DNA from 2 places in the Rhizobium sp. A22-96 genome. Region 1 is predicted to be linked to the other one. Evidence: riboswitches for the same ligand, from Rfam matches in the RefSeq annotation. Region 1 holds a riboswitch; the other holds the start of a gene.

Region 1 (7,550 bases):
GGACCCCCAAAATGCCCTCATCGTCGATGCCTATGAACTGAATACCATCGACTGGACTGCGTTCCTGCAGGACAAGCGGATCGCCGCCTTCATCTCCAAGGCCTCCGACGGCCTGCCCGAGAGCTTCAGTTGTACCGGCGACCATGCCGGTGACACCTTCGCCCACTGCAAGACCATGTGGCGCAAATATGCCGTCACGCGCGAACTCTATCAGACCCGCCGGATGCTGGCGAAGACGAATGGCCTGTTATGGGGCGCCTATCATCTGGGGCGACCGGGCAATCCGATCGATCAGGCCAATCATTTTCTCGATTATGCCGATCCACAGCCGGACGAGCTGATGGTGCTCGACATTGACGGCATGGATCCCACGCGTTTCATGTCGCTTGATGATGCGCAGGTCTTTGTCGCACACATCAAGGTCAGGACCGGACGTTATCCGATCCTCTACGTCAATCACAACACCGCGCGCTATATCGCCGATCACCGCGATATCTATCCGCTGCTGTCGCGGCTGCCGCTCTGGTACGCGCGCTACAAGCCGGATCTGAAGGGCACCTTCCCGCTCGGCAACTGGGATAATTACGCCATCTGGCAGTTTGCCTCATCGGACAATTGTTCCGACAAGAGCTGCCCCTACCGCGTTCCGGGCACGCTGACGGACATCGACGTCAATGTTGTGCCGATGACCAGCGTGCAACTCGCCAAGATCTGGCCGCAGGGCGATTTGCTGCCCGCCAAACCACTGCCTGCCCCCGACCTGACGATCGCCCAGGGACCGCTGTGCAACGGGCCGCTACAGACGCTTGTCTCGCTGATGGTCGATCCGGTCGTCACGGCTGCTACCCGCCGACCCGAGCCGGTGGAGATCAATGAACTGAATTACCAGGATTATTAGGCTTCGACCTGAACATCCGTCTTCGGGCGCGAGCAGCAGGCCAGGATATAGCCTTCCTCGATCTCGTCATCGAGGATGCCGCCATTGTGGCTCATCTCGACCTCGCCCGAAAGCTTCATGACACGACAGGTGCCGCAGAGGCCCGATTCGCAGGCAGCGCCGATCCGCACGCCGGCGCCGCGCGCGGCCTGAAGCACGGTTTGCCCGGCCGCACAAACCACGTCCTTGCCGGCCATGGTGAAGCGGATCGTGGTCGCAGCGTCCGTCGAGGCATCGTCGGTAACTTCAGCAAGCGGCGTCGCCGCATTTGCCGGCTGGAAGCTTTCCTGATGGTAGCGCTTCATGTCGAAGCCGTGCGCTTCCAACATGGAACGGACGGCATCCATGAAGACTTCCGGGCCGCAGCAGAAGATCGTGCGATCCATGAAATCAGGCGCCAGCAGGCCGATCTTGGCCTTGTCGATGCGGCCCTTCAGCCCCGACCAGAGATCGGTGCGGCCACAGCCCTCGACGATCAGGCCGAGATTGAGGTTCGGCATGAAGCGGGCGAGATATTCCAGCTCCGAGCGGAAGATGATGTCGGTCGGGCTGCGCGAGCAATTGACGAAAGTGATGTCGGACAATGGCGCGGTGTCGGCCATGTAACGGGTCATGGCCATCATCGGCGTCACGCCGGAACCGGCGGAGACGAAGAGGTATTTATCGCCGGGATGGCGGACGTGCGTGAAATCGCCGAGAGGACCGAAAGCCTTGATGCGCATGCCCGGCTTGAGGTTCTCGAACATCCAGCGCGTGCCGATGCTGTCCTTCTGCGCCTTGACCGTCACCGCGACCGAGAAGGGCCGCGATGGCGTCGAGGACAGCGTATAGGTGCGCATGACCGGCTCCGGCGCCGTCGGCAGCTCCAGCGTCACGAACTGGCCCGGCAGATAGCGGAACCAGTTGTCCTTGTCGGACCGGAATGTGAAGGTCATCACATCGGGCGCTTCGGGCGTGACGGAGAGGCATTCGAGCAGATGCTGCCTGTCGCTCCAGGGCTGCATCTGATCGAGGTGTCGATGGCTAAGGGAGACGGTCATGTTCATACTCAGGCAACCGCCGACAGCTTGGCCTGATCGCCCTGCAGCCGGTTGATCATGAAATTCGAATACCATTCGACGAACTGCATGACGCCGCCCTCGTGGAGTTCCGAATAAGGACCGGGCTCATAGGCCGGCGAGTGAATGCCGAAAGCATTCTCCTCGACGATGCGGCGATCCTGGTCGTTGGTCTCGGTCCAGACGTGGGTCAGTTCCTCGAGATCGTAGTCGACGCCTTCGACGGCATCCTTGTGCACCAGCCATTTGGTGGTGACGGCGGTCTCCTCGGCATTGAGCGGAAGGACGCGGAAGGAAATCGCGTGGTCGCCAAGCAGGTGGTTCCATGTCGTCGGATAATGGAACAGCAGCATGGTGCCGATGCCGTTGATCGTCACATCGGGCGAGAGCGGCCGCTTGACGGCGTTCTGGCCGGACATGGTGTAGCTTTCGGCCCCTTCGATGAGCGGCATGCGGGCGGCGCGGAACTGGCCATCAGGCGAGATCTTGAATTCGCTCGGCAGGCCGGCGGCTTCGCAGCGCTCCCAATGAGCGGTGATCACCGGATCGCTCATCGCCCCCTGCACGCCGCTGACCGTCGGTGCTTCCGAAAACGTGCGGCAGAGTTCAGGATGGTTGGCGGCGCAGTGGTAGCACTCGCGATTGTTTTCCCAAACGAGCTTCCAGTTGCCCTTTTCGATAATGGTGCTCTGGAAGGCAACCTTGGCCTCACTCATGCGATGCGGCGCCATATAGGGCTCGATCGTGGCGCGGACGGGCGCGAAGTCCGGAGCGTTCTTTGCCAGACAGATGAAGATGTAGCCGCCGACGCTTTCGCAATGGACCGGCTTCAGCGAATACTGGGTCTTGTCGAAGTCCTCGGCCATCTGACGGGCGAACAGCAGCGAGCCGTCCAGCTCGTAGGTCCACTGGTGATAGGGGCAGACGAGCTTTGCCGACGAGCCGCGCTCTGTCGTGCAGACGCGTGAGCCGCGATGGCGACAGCTGTTGTGGAAGGCGCGGATGACCTGATCGCGACCACGGACGATGACGACAGGATAATCGCCGATCTGGACGGTGAAATAATTGCCCGCGCGCGGCACTTCGCAGTCATGGCCGATGAACAGCCAGTCGCGATAGTAGATCATTTCCATATCGAGCTTGAAGTAATCCTGATCGATATAGAAAGGCTGCTCGAGGCTGAAGCCCTCGCGGCGGTTCTTCAATTGCCGCAAAACATTGCTGCTGATATCCATTTGCCTATCCTTGCGCGTTACCGGGAAACGGACGAAGGACATGCAAGGCCGTTTGGGAGCGGCCTGAAGCAATGTCCCGACCGCCCGCCGCGGTCAGTAAACCGAATTTCCCCAAGGCTGGTTTCCGGGCTCTGGAGCGGCCCTGTTTCCAGAACCCCATGGCACCTTCCCAGGTCGGCCGACCCAGTGGCTTTATTCGCCATGCCTCACTCCACCACCGTTGCGGGGGCAGCGCCGGATTTTGACCGGCTTCCCAATTCTCCGTCTCCCTAGCAGACGGCACCTTGAGATTGATAACATCATAACTCTCGGCCCCGTCAGCCGCTGCGCTACAATGCGACATCGGCTTCGAAATTGGCGACAGATGAAACGGAACAGCAAGACGGTCGTAGGGATGGGCAATATAGGAAGGCAATTCAATCTCTTATCGATTATCGGCAGACATGGAGATCGTCGCTATTTTGCCTCCTCTTGATGACGCTTTATCCTGATTGCGACAATGCGGTTGATCTCCGATAATCAAGGGGTCGCTTGCGACGCCGAAAGTGCCTGCAGCGCCGCCATTGCACGGTCAGCATCAGCAGCCGGAACGAAGATATGATCGTGGTAATAGGCCGCGACGACATTGGCGCTGATGCCCGCATTTCCCAAGGCTGTAGCGAACGCCGCGGTGAGGCCGATAGCCTCCAGCGAGGAATGGACATCGAGCGTGATCATGCGCATTGCGGGCGCAATCGGAAACCCGGCCTGCCGCGCGGCCTCCAGCGGCAGGATCAGGGTCACGCCCTCCCCTTCCCGGAAAAAACCGATCGGCTCCAGATGAATATGATCGGCCAATGTCGACGATGGAACGGTGCAATAGACGAACTCGCCCTCGACGAGATTCGGTTTCATGCCGGAAAGCAGCAGCTTAAGATCGGTAATTCCGGGCATGTGTTTTGGCCTCCCTGGGGATTTGCAACCGGCGTCGTTAAGCCCGGCTCAAGCAAGACTAGTTATCATGCAGTCTCCAGACCTCTATAGCGAGACCCGGCATGGCCAAACTCAGATATTTCGACGCTGGGAAGCCCGCCGACCCCGAACCGATACCGGCGGTATCGACAACGGGGCATAGCGAATTCCTGCGCACCGGTCGTATCAACCGCGACAGGCCGCATTGGCTTGCCGAAGAGCGGCGATACATGACCCACCAGGAAGTCGCCGAGCAGACCGCGCAGAAGCTGCGGAATGCCGGGGAAATGACCCATGACCGGCTCAACGGCTTTCATAAGTCGATTCGTTTTCCGAAGCTCATCTTTCATCACACGCTGAAGGACACGCCGCATCTCGGCTATTGCCACGTAACAGCGGCGCGCACGCAATTCGCTCGATATGAAGAGGTGAACTGGGCCTTCTACATCGCGAACTTCTTTGCCCGCATCGGCCAGGAAGAGAATTTCTTCGAGGATATCAGCCTGAAATATTCGCGGATGTATTTCGCCGTCGCCATCCATCCGGGCAAGGAGGCGGAAGACAAGAAGCTGACGATCAATCGCGACATTCGCGGCAACGGCGTGCTGTTCCACACGCACGATCCGCAGATCGCCGTCCGTAACGTCCTCTTGCTCGGCGCCCGCAACGAACAGCTTCGCGACATCATTCGCCAGCTTTGATCATTGATCCGAAAACTCGAAAAGCATAAGAACGGCCTGAACTGCAAACGGGCAGGCCATGGCACGACACATAGACATTCTCGAACACCCGCAAACGGCGATAGATGTCGCCTCGGCAACGCTTGCCGAGGGTCTGCCGATCGGGTTGCCAACGGAGACGGTCTACGGCCTTGCAGCCGATGCCACCAACCCGGCTGCCATCACCCGGATCTACGAAACCAAGGGACGGCCGCGCTTCAACCCGCTCATTTGCCATATGAGCGATCTCGCCATGGCCGAACGCTATGCGATCTTCGATCCCATCTCCCGCAAGTTGGCGGAAGCATTCTGGCCAGGCCCGCTGACGCTGGTGCTACCGCTCAGGCCCGGCAGCGGCATCCATCCGCTGGCGACCGCCGGTCTCGATACCGTCGGCATCCGCGTGCCGCAGGGCTTTGCCGGCGAGCTGATCCGTGCCTTCGGGCGCCCTCTTGCCGCGCCGAGCGCCAATACGTCGGGCAAGATCAGCGCCACCAGCGCCGACCATGTCGATGACGATCTCGGCGAGCGGATCACGCTGATCCTCGACGCCGGCGCCTCCGTCGTCGGTGTCGAGTCGACCATCGTCAAGGTCGAAGACGGCGAATTGCGGCTGTTGCGGCCGGGCGGATTGGCCGCCCGTGAGATCGAGCGGGTCGCGGGCAAGGCGCTGAAGCGCAAGAAGAAGGCATCGGCCGCCATCGAAGCCCCCGGCATGCTGGCGTCGCATTATGCCCCCGGCGCGGCCGTGCGGCTCGACGCGACGGAGGTTGCGGCCGGTGAAACACTGATCCGCTTCGGGACGCCTGACATTGCCGGGATCGAAAGCGCCATTGCCGTGCTCGACCTGAGCGCCACGGGCGATCTTTCGGAGGCCGCAGCAAACCTCTTCGACTTCATGAAGCGCGCCGACGCCACAGGCGCCGCGACGATCGCCTTTTCGCATATTCCCGACGAGGGCCTCGGCGAGGCCATCAACGACCGGCTGCGCCGTGCGGCAGCACCCAGAGATTAAAAATCGGCCCGACACTCTATCGGCAAAGGATACGCCATGAGCTCTGCCCCCTCTTCAGCCCTTCTCGACCGCTTCGCTGCGATCGTTGGCGAGAAACATGCCGTGCGAGATGCGGCGGAGATTGCGCCGCATCTGGTCGAGAACCGTGGGCTCTACCATGGTGCTTCGCCGATGCTGCTGAAGCCCAGCTCGGTGGAGGAGGTCTCAGCGATCCTCAAGCTTGCCAGCGAGACAGGCACGGCCATCGTGCCGCAGACCGGCAATACCGGCCTTGTCGGCGGTCAGACACCGCGCGAAGGCGGCTCCGACATCATCCTGTCGCTAGAGCGCATGAACCGGGTCCGCGATATCGATCCGGTCGGCAATACCATGATCGTCGATGGCGGCTGCATTCTGGCGGATGTGCACAAGGCTGCGGCTGAGCATGGCCGCATGTTCCCTCTGTCTCTCGGCTCGGAAGGCTCGTGCCGCATCGCCGGCAATCTCTCCACCAATGCCGGCGGCACGGCGGTTCTCGCCTATGGTAATATGCGCCAGCTCTGCCTCGGCCTCGAAGTGGTGCTGCCCACAGGCGAGATCTGGAACGGATTGCGCCGCCTGAAGAAGGACAATACCGGCTACGATCTGCGCGATCTCTTCATCGGCGCCGAAGGCACGCTTGGCATCATCACCGGGGCAGTGCTGAAGCTCTTCCCGCAGCCGCTCGGCCATCAGGTCGCCTTTGCCGGGCTGCAGTCGGTCGATGATGCGCTGATCCTGTTCAAGAACGCCTCCGGCCTCTGCGGCACGGCGCTGACCGGCTTCGAGCTGATGCCGCGCCTTGGCGTCGAATTCACCGAGCGCCATATCCCCGGTGTGCGCGATCCGCTGGAAACGGTGCATCCCTGGTATGTGCTGATCGATATCTCGACCTCGGATTCGGCCGAAACCGCCGAGCGGATGATGATGACGCTGCTGGAACAGGGCTACGAGGCCGGCCTGATCCAGGATGCGACGATTGCCAGCTCTGAAGCGCAGCAGAAGGCGATCTGGCACATGCGCGAGAGCATGTCGGACGCGCAGAAGCCGGAAGGCGGCTCGATCAAGCACGATGTTTCCGTTCCTGTCGCGCAGGTGCCGCAATTCATGGCCGAGGCCGAGACGGCTGTTATGGCCGCCCTGCCCGGCGCGCGCATCTGCGCCTTCGGCCATATGGGCGACGGCAATATCCACTACAACATCTCGCAGCCGGTCGGCGCCGACAAGGACGAGTTCATCGGCCGTTGGCATGAGATGAACAAGATCGTGCATGGACTGGTGTTGCAGCACGGCGGCTCGATCTCCGCCGAGCACGGCATCGGTCAGCTGAAGCGCGACGAACTGGCTTCCATCCGCCCGGATATCGAGATGGACCTGATGCGCCGGATCAAGACGGCGTTTGACCCGGCGGGGATCATGAACCCGGGGAAGGTTCTCAAGGCCTGAGTTCAATCGACGGCCTTAAACGGTCACTACGACCCGCTCCGAGGCGAAGCAGCCGATCTGGCACGAAATGATCGTGCCATCGGCATCAATATCTTCGCCGGCATAGGCGAGAACCGGCGTCAGGCGCGATTGCTGCAGGAGGCGTGCCTCGACCTCCGTCGGCATCCGCGC
Region 2 (7,550 bases), on a different contig from region 1:
GAAGGCAAGACGATCCTGGTCTGCTGGCATCACGGCCATATACCAGGATTGATGCAGGCGCTCGGCGCGCCGGTCGGAAGCTATCCCGATCCATGGGTGCCGACCGTCTTCAACCTGGTTCTCGTCACTGAATTCCATCATGGCACGCCCACGGTCTCCGAGGTGTCGGAGCCGTTTTAAGTCTGGTCCAAAAGGCCTCACAGCCTTCACGCATGAAAACAGGCATCACCTTCATCGAAACGCATCGGGGGATTGAGATGGCTTTTGCGAACACGGGTACCAAAGGAAGTCTTACGGTCAAGCTCTGGCGCGGCGAGCGCATGTGCCTCATCGGCATGGACGTCACCAACCCAGAGGACGATTTCGTCGGCTTTGCGATCGAGGTGAAAAGCCCCGGTTCGGCTGACTATGTGCCTTTGAGAAACCGGCTGAATTTCGACTATACCAGTGCCGGCGGAAAGGGCGTGGACGGCTTCCGGAATTTTCTGTCGACTGCCGCACCATTCCAGAAATTTCGCTGGCTGCATTTCCCCTATGACCCGACGGACGGCGACTATCTTTACCGGGTCACCAAGATACATATGAATGCAGCGGGCGCTTTGCGCAGCGGCGATCAGGTTGCCGATCTTCCGATCTCGCTCGATCGCATGACCTATAGCGATTATCTCGATATCGGCTTCACCCGCAATTTTGCGTCGTCGCAGGCCTATGCCGACAAGTTCGGTAACAACCCGAACGTCATTCCAAGCGATCCAGATCAGGGGCTGACATTTACCAAGCTGCAGGGCGATGTCTATCAGTGGCTCGGCTTCGGAGCCTATGACCTGATATTCGGGCTGCTGGACGAGGTGGTGAATGACCCCGGCCTCAGCATCGACGTCTTTGCCTATGACTTCAACGAGCGAGATATCGTTGCCAAGTTGGAAAGCTGCGGCAAGCGTGTTCGCGCCATCATCGACAATTCGGGATCGCACAAGCCGGCCGGCAGCGCGGAATCTCAGGCGGCAGCGCGCCTTGCCGTCTCGGCCGGGTCCGATGCCGTAAAGCGGATGCATTTCAAGACCCTGCAGCACAACAAGGTCTTCATCGTCAAGCGCGGCGACCAGCCGATCAAGGTGCTGTTCGGTTCCACCAATTTCAGTTATCGCGGCCTCTACATTCAGGCAAACAATGCGCTGGTGTTTCACTCCAGCGATGCGGCCGGATTGTTCGGCCGTGCTTTCGAACTGGCCTTTCAGGGGCTGGATGCGTTCCAGCAGGATAGTCTCAGCAGCAAGTGGAACCTGGTTCAGGCAGCCGGCATGCCGGCCGCGCATTTCTGCTTCTCGCCGCACAAATCAAGCGATCTGTCGCTCAGTCCCGTCGGGGCAGCCATCGATCAGGCTTCCTCCTCGGTCTTCTATGCCATCGCCTTCCTCAATCAGATTCGCTCAGGCCCGGTGCGTCAGGCGGTTGATCGGCTGATGGGCAAGGATGTGTTCAGCTACGGCATTTCCGACAAGGAGGGTGGGCTTGAAATCCGCAAGCCCGACGGCTCCGTCGGCCTGGTGGATTTCAACTATCTGGCAAGCCATGCGCCGGAACCCTTCAAGACTGAATGGAGCGGCGGCAGCGGCATCCATCAGCACGACAAGTTCGTCGTCACTGACTTCAACCTGCCAACGGCCAAGGTCTTTACAGGATCGTCCAACCTGTCCCCCAGTGGCGAAACAAATAATGGCGACAATCTCGTGATGATCGAGGACCAGCGGGTAGCGACATCCTATGCCATCGAAGCACTGCGAATCTTTGATCACCTTCATTTCCGCGCGGCGATGCAGAGTGCTGGTGCGCCCAACAGTTTGACGTTGGCACGGCCGCCGGCCGCCGGGCAGGATGCCTGGTTTCGGCGTTTTTATGCAGCTGGCTCCCAGGATGCGAAGGATCGTCTCCTCTTCTCGCATTGAAGGCGAAGCGATGCCATCAACAACGATCGCCGGTGCCGACTAAGGGTGTGATCCATGAACGATATCGATGCGATACCCCTTTCCACTGAGGGGGAAGCTGTTGACGCAGCCGATTTCCGGTGGGACGGCAACAGCTTCGAGGCTGGGATCGGCATTGCGGCTTCGGGCGGCGGCTTTCGCGCGATGCTGTTTCACGTCGGCGCCTTCATTCGGCTGGCAGAGCTTGGGCTGTTGCAACAGGCAAAACGCATCTCCAGCGTTTCGGGCGGCTCTATCGCCACAGGCTGGCTTGCCTGCGTGTGGCCGGACTTGGTGAAGGCCGATTTTGGCAATTTGAATGATGTCTTTGTCGGTCCCATGCTGGATTTTGCCCGCTCGCGGATCGATGTCATCGATGCGATTATCGGGCTTTTGCCTGGCACGTCCGCGGCAAAACAGGTCGAGAAATCCTACGACAAGCACCTGTTTCGCGGTCGCAGCCTTCAGGATCTCCCCGATCAGCCGCAATTCGTATTCTGCGCGACGAACCTGCAGACCGGGGTGCTTTGGCGTTTCTGCAAGGCCTATGCCGGCGACTATATTGTCGGACGGCTCGACCAGCCGGATTTTCCGCTGGCCAGAGCGGTCGCCTCCTCTTCGGCGTTTCCACCCTTTCTGTCGCCCATGGTTTTCAACTTCGCGGATGGCAGTTTCCAGGATTGGCCGACTGCGCCGCGCCGACCGGTGCCGTCGATCGGGGATTTTCGCAGGACCGTCATGTTGACGGACGGCGGCGTCTACGACAATCACGGCGTTGAGCCGCTGGTGAAGCGCTTCGCCACCCTCTTCGTCAGCGATGGTGGCGCGCCCTTCAGCCGAAATCCCAGGCTTTGCCGCAACTGGGTCAGTCAGCTTCGCCGGATTCTGGATGTAACCGACAACCAGGTAAGGGCGCTTCGCCGACGCGATCTGATCGGCCGTTTCAAGGCCAGTGATGCGTTTGCCGATGAGACGGCCTTGGTGACGGCGCAAGCCTATGCCCGCTTCGGTGCCTATTGGGGTATCGATACTGATCCCGCGAAACTTGTGCCTGAAGGGGCGTTGCCTTGTTCATCGGCCGCCGCGTCTTCCCTTGCCGCCACGCCCACCCGGCTCAGCAATCTTGGTGACGAGATTTCCGAGAGGCTGGTCAACTGGGGATATGCAATCTGCGATCGCAGTGTGCGCGCAAACTATGCTGGACCGACGCGGCCGGTCGCCGCGGTCTGGCCTTTTCCTAAAAGAGCGCTGGGATAGCCATGCTTGACCATTCAGCGGGAAGCTCCAGATAAGTTCTCACTGAAGCTATCCGTTCAACTTCGTCTTCCGCACAATTTGTGACCTCGAGCGCTGCAGATCGCAAGCCCGACTGTCGCAATGCGGACACGTATCACGTCAAAAGATCGGCTATCGCGATGCTAGTTATCTCCGGCTCACATTCGAACGATAGAGCGGCTTCTTCGAAGGATATGAGATTTCATAAACCATCTCGAAGCGATTGCGTGATATTCCGGTCTGACTTCGACTATGACCAGTGCGTGCCATTCGCTGCGGCTCCGCGCGAGGATTTGGGATGGTGATGGAAATTCAAACGCATTTGCCTTCCCTGGTACGCGTCCTGGGTCAGGTGGCCATTATTGTCTACGCCTATTCTTGGGTCATCCGGACGATCGAGCGCGGCGTTTTGAAATCCGTTGCCGTCGGCTTGCTCTTTGGCCTGGGTGGTATCCTGTCGATGAGCGACCCAATCCAATGGATGCCCGGCATCTTCCAGGATGGCCGTTCGATCCTGCTCGTTCTGACGCCGATCTATGGTGGTGTGGTTGGGACGGTGGTTGCGGCTGTCATGATGGGTGTGTTTCGCTTCCTGGTCGGCGGCATGGGAGCCGCTGGCGGTGTCGCGGGCATTCTGATCGTTGCGATCGTCGGGTATCTTCTAACGCTCGTGCCGCGGCAGTGGATCGGCACTGGGTGGAAGCGCTCAGCCCTGTTCGGCCTGGCGACGATGACTTCGCTTGTCGTTCTCGTCTTGCTGCCATGGCCGGTCGCGCGTGAGCTTCTCCTTTCGGCGACACTTCCGGTCACGATCGTCAATATCCTCGGCGTCGTGCTGCTGTCGGATTTACTCGAGCGCGAACGCTACCGCATTGGCATCCAGCGCGCGCTTGAGAACGAGGCCAGCCTCGATCCACTGACCAAGCTGCCAAATCGCCGCGTTTTGCAGCGGGAAGGCGATCGTTGCAGCAAGGAAGCCGGAACGAGGCGGATTCCCTTTTCGATCATCATGCTCGATATCGATCACTTCAAGAAGATCAACGACAACTGGGGTCATTCCTTCGGCGATACGGTCCTTGCACGGCTGGCGGATGTGATCCGGCAGACTGTACGCAAGACCGACATCGCCGCCCGCTACGGCGGCGAGGAGATCGTCGTGCTGTTGCCGAACACCGACATGAGGGCGGCCGGAAACCTTGCCGAGAAAATCCGCAACGACATCGAGACGACGGTCCTGATGTTCGAGCAGGAGACGATCCACGTCACTGTCAGCATCGGCATTGCCTGTTCTCATGAACCATCGGCCGACTTCAAGCATGTGCTCGAAGCAGCCGACAAGGCGCTCTATCGCGCAAAGGCAAGCGGGCGAAATCGCGTCGAGCTGGCTGAAACGGCGTAGAGCTGCCTTTGATAGCTCGCCGGTTTAGGCAATCGTCGGGCTGCTTTTGCGATTTTTCTAACATCCATTGGTTCTCGAGTGTCCTGCTTGACGGCGGACGGCAGTCCGGCGTAACTGGATGCGACGGTTCCCCGAGGAAGGCTTCGAGGGGATTAATAGGGAACACGGTGAGGACGACCCAAAAGGGACCTAGACCGTGGCTGCCCCCGCAACTGTAAGCGGATTGCCGATCATCCCGGGTGCGACCAGCCTGCTGGCCACCTCAGGTGGCTTCAGGGCCATGCCACTGCGAACACAAATCGCGGGAAGGCAGATGATCGTCAGACATTCGCGAGCCAGGAGACCTGCCGTCGATCACGATCCAATCAACCGGGCGGGGATGCCTGGAAAGGACAGAGAATGATTGACCTGAGCCTTCGATACTACCAGGCGTTTTTCGGCCTTGATTGCGGTCTTTGCAACCGGCGGCGGTCTGTCTGAGCGCTATTGCGCCGAGGCTGCCAGATTTTCCATTCTCATCGAGACCTTTCATGCGCCAATTTTTGACGACCATTACATTTGCACTTGGGCTTAGCGGGTTTGCTGCGTCCGCCTTCGCGTCGACGCAATATCCGCTGACCATCAACAATTGCGGCCAACAGGTCACCTTTCAGAAGGCTCCGACCAAGATCGTCTCCATCGGCCAGGGCATGACCGAGATCCTGCTGTCACTCGGCCTTGCCGACAAGATTGCGGGAACGGCCGTATGGGTCGGCCCGGTCTTGCCGCAATATGCCGAAGCCAATGCCAAGATCCCGCGTCTGGCCGACAATGATCCGAGCTTTGAGTCCGTGGTCGGCAAGGAACCGGATTTTGTCGGCGCTGAATTCGAGTGGCATATCGGCGCGCAAGGCGCGGTCGGCAAGCGCGAGCAGTTTTCCGAACTCGGCATCAACACCTATATCGCGCCGACCGACTGCGTCGCCAAGATCAATGCCGAAGGCGGTGACGGCGTGCGCAAGGAGCTGTTCACGATGGGCCTGATCTATCAGGAGATCGATGAACTCGCTGAGATCTTCGACGTTAAAGATCGCGGCGATGCGCTGGTCGCGCAGCTGAAGAAGCGCGAGGCCGATGCCGTCGCTTCGATCTCCGCTGCGCAGGCGAAGAACCTGCCGATCGTGTTCTGGTTTTCCAGCAAGGAAGTGAACGGTGACGCCTATATCGCCGGCAAGAATAGCGCGCCGGCCTATATTCTGAAGACGATCGGCGCGAAGAATGTCGTGACGACCGAGGAGGAATGGCCGCTTGTGGGATGGGAAACGATCGCGCAGGCAAATCCCGCCGTCATCGTCATCGCGACGATGGATCGCCGCCGCTACGCCGCCGATGACCCGAAGGTCAAGCTTGACTTCCTGCAGAAGGATCCGGTCACCAGCCAGCTCGATGCGGTCAAGAACAAGCATTTCGTCATGATGGATGCGCAGTCGATGAACCCGACCATCCGCACCATCGATGGCATCGAGACGCTGGCCAAGGGCATCAAGTCCTTCGGCCTGGCAGAGTAGAATGCGCCTGATTGCAGAACGGCGAGAAAGGTGGGCGCTCTTGGCGCTCACCGTGGCTGCGCTGGTGTTTCTGGCATTCATGATCAGCCTTGCGGTCTCGATCGGCGAGATTTCGATCCCGTTGTCGACGACCGCCAAGGCAGTTGCGAACCGGCTGCTCGGAACGGATTTCGAGCTTAGCCGGATTCATCAGGGCATCGTCTGGGACTATCGCCTGAGCCGGGCGCTCGTTGCCGCAAGCACCGGTGCATCGCTGGCCTTAAGTGGCGTGATCCTGCAGGCGTTGTTGCGCAATCCGCTTGCAGAACCCTATGTGCTCGGCATTTCGGCGGGTGCCTCCACGGGTGCCGTCTGCATCATGATCCTCGGGCTCGGCTACGGAATCCTCACTCTTTCCAGCGGCGCCTTCATTGGTGCGGTTGTGGCATTTCTGTTTGTCGGCCTGCTGGCAGCCGGTGTCGGCGGCACCAGCGAGCGCATCATTCTCTGTGGCGTCGCCGGCTCGCAGCTCTTCAATGCACTGACCTCCTATATCGTCACCACATCGGCCAATGCCGAGCAGGCGAGGGGCGTCATGTTCTGGCTGCTCGGCTCCATGAGCGGTGTGCGTTGGCCGGATGTCTATTTGTCCGGACCGATCGCCATTATCGGCTTTATCATCTGCATGGCGCATGTCCGCGTGCTCGACGCATTCGTCTTTGGAACCGATGCCGCGGCCTCGCTCGGCATAGCGGTGCGCCGCGCGCAGATCGTGCTGCTCGGAACGACGGCATTCATGACGGCGGCGGTGGTCAGCATTGTCGGTTCGATCGGCTTCGTCGGGCTCGTCATTCCGCATGCGGCCCGTTTCATGGTCGGCCCCAATCACGATCGCTTATTGCCGGCGTCGGCACTCGGCGGAGCGATCTTCATGGTCGGCGCCGATATCGTCTCGAGGATCATCATTCCCCAGCAGATCCTGCCGATCGGGGTGGTGACCGCGTTGTTCGGCGCTCCGGCCTTCGCCATCATTCTCTATCGCGCCCGGAGGACGGCATGAGCATCGCGGTCGATAAGGTGACTTTTGCCGCCGGCAACACGCTGATCGTCAACGGCATCAGCCTGACAGTGGAAAAGGGAAAGGTGCTCGGCCTCCTCGGGCCGAACGGTTCCGGCAAGTCCAGCCTTCTGCGGCTGATCTGCCGGCTCCGGAAGGTGAAGAGCGGCGTCATCCGCCTCGGTGGCGATGATATTGCCTCCATTTCTCGTGGCGATATCGCCCGCCGTGTCGCGCTGGTGGAGCAGCAGGCGACCACGGACATGCAGGTGACCGTCATCGATGTCGTTCGTCTTGGGCGTACACCGCATCGCGGCCCGCTTTCCTCC

The links. A riboswitch is a leader RNA that binds a small molecule or an ion and turns the genes downstream of it on or off. The one in region 1 is predicted to bind cobalamin.
Region 2: another riboswitch for cobalamin. It lies ahead of ACQZ6F_RS06270 (ABC transporter substrate-binding protein); the one in region 1 lies ahead of ACQZ6F_RS13105 (aromatic ring-hydroxylating oxygenase subunit alpha).

The regions. Positions count from the first base shown of each region.
Region 1 is NZ_JBNWDQ010000003.1:77,694-85,243, reverse strand. It holds gene ACQZ6F_RS13115 (glycoside hydrolase family 25 protein) at 1-898, shown strand, start outside; gene ACQZ6F_RS13110 (FAD-binding oxidoreductase) at 895-1,983, opposite strand; gene ACQZ6F_RS13105 (aromatic ring-hydroxylating oxygenase subunit alpha) at 1,986-3,230, opposite strand; cobalamin riboswitch at 3,329-3,532, opposite strand; gene ACQZ6F_RS13100 (ACT domain-containing protein) at 3,750-4,163, opposite strand; gene ACQZ6F_RS13095 (DUF6656 family protein) at 4,265-4,882, shown strand; gene ACQZ6F_RS13090 (L-threonylcarbamoyladenylate synthase) at 4,941-5,915, shown strand; gene ACQZ6F_RS13085 (FAD-binding oxidoreductase) at 5,952-7,379, shown strand; gene phnF (phosphonate metabolism transcriptional regulator PhnF) at 7,395-7,550, opposite strand, start outside.
Region 2 is NZ_JBNWDQ010000001.1:1,394,719-1,402,268, forward strand. It holds gene ACQZ6F_RS06250 (flagellar basal body-associated protein FliL) at 1-180, shown strand, start outside; gene ACQZ6F_RS06255 (phospholipase D-like domain-containing protein) at 258-1,946, shown strand; gene ACQZ6F_RS06260 (patatin-like phospholipase family protein) at 2,001-3,221, shown strand; gene ACQZ6F_RS06265 (GGDEF domain-containing protein) at 3,544-4,638, shown strand; cobalamin riboswitch at 4,746-5,004, shown strand; gene ACQZ6F_RS06270 (ABC transporter substrate-binding protein) at 5,169-6,185, shown strand; gene ACQZ6F_RS06275 (FecCD family ABC transporter permease) at 6,187-7,224, shown strand; gene ACQZ6F_RS06280 (ABC transporter ATP-binding protein) at 7,221-7,550, shown strand, end outside.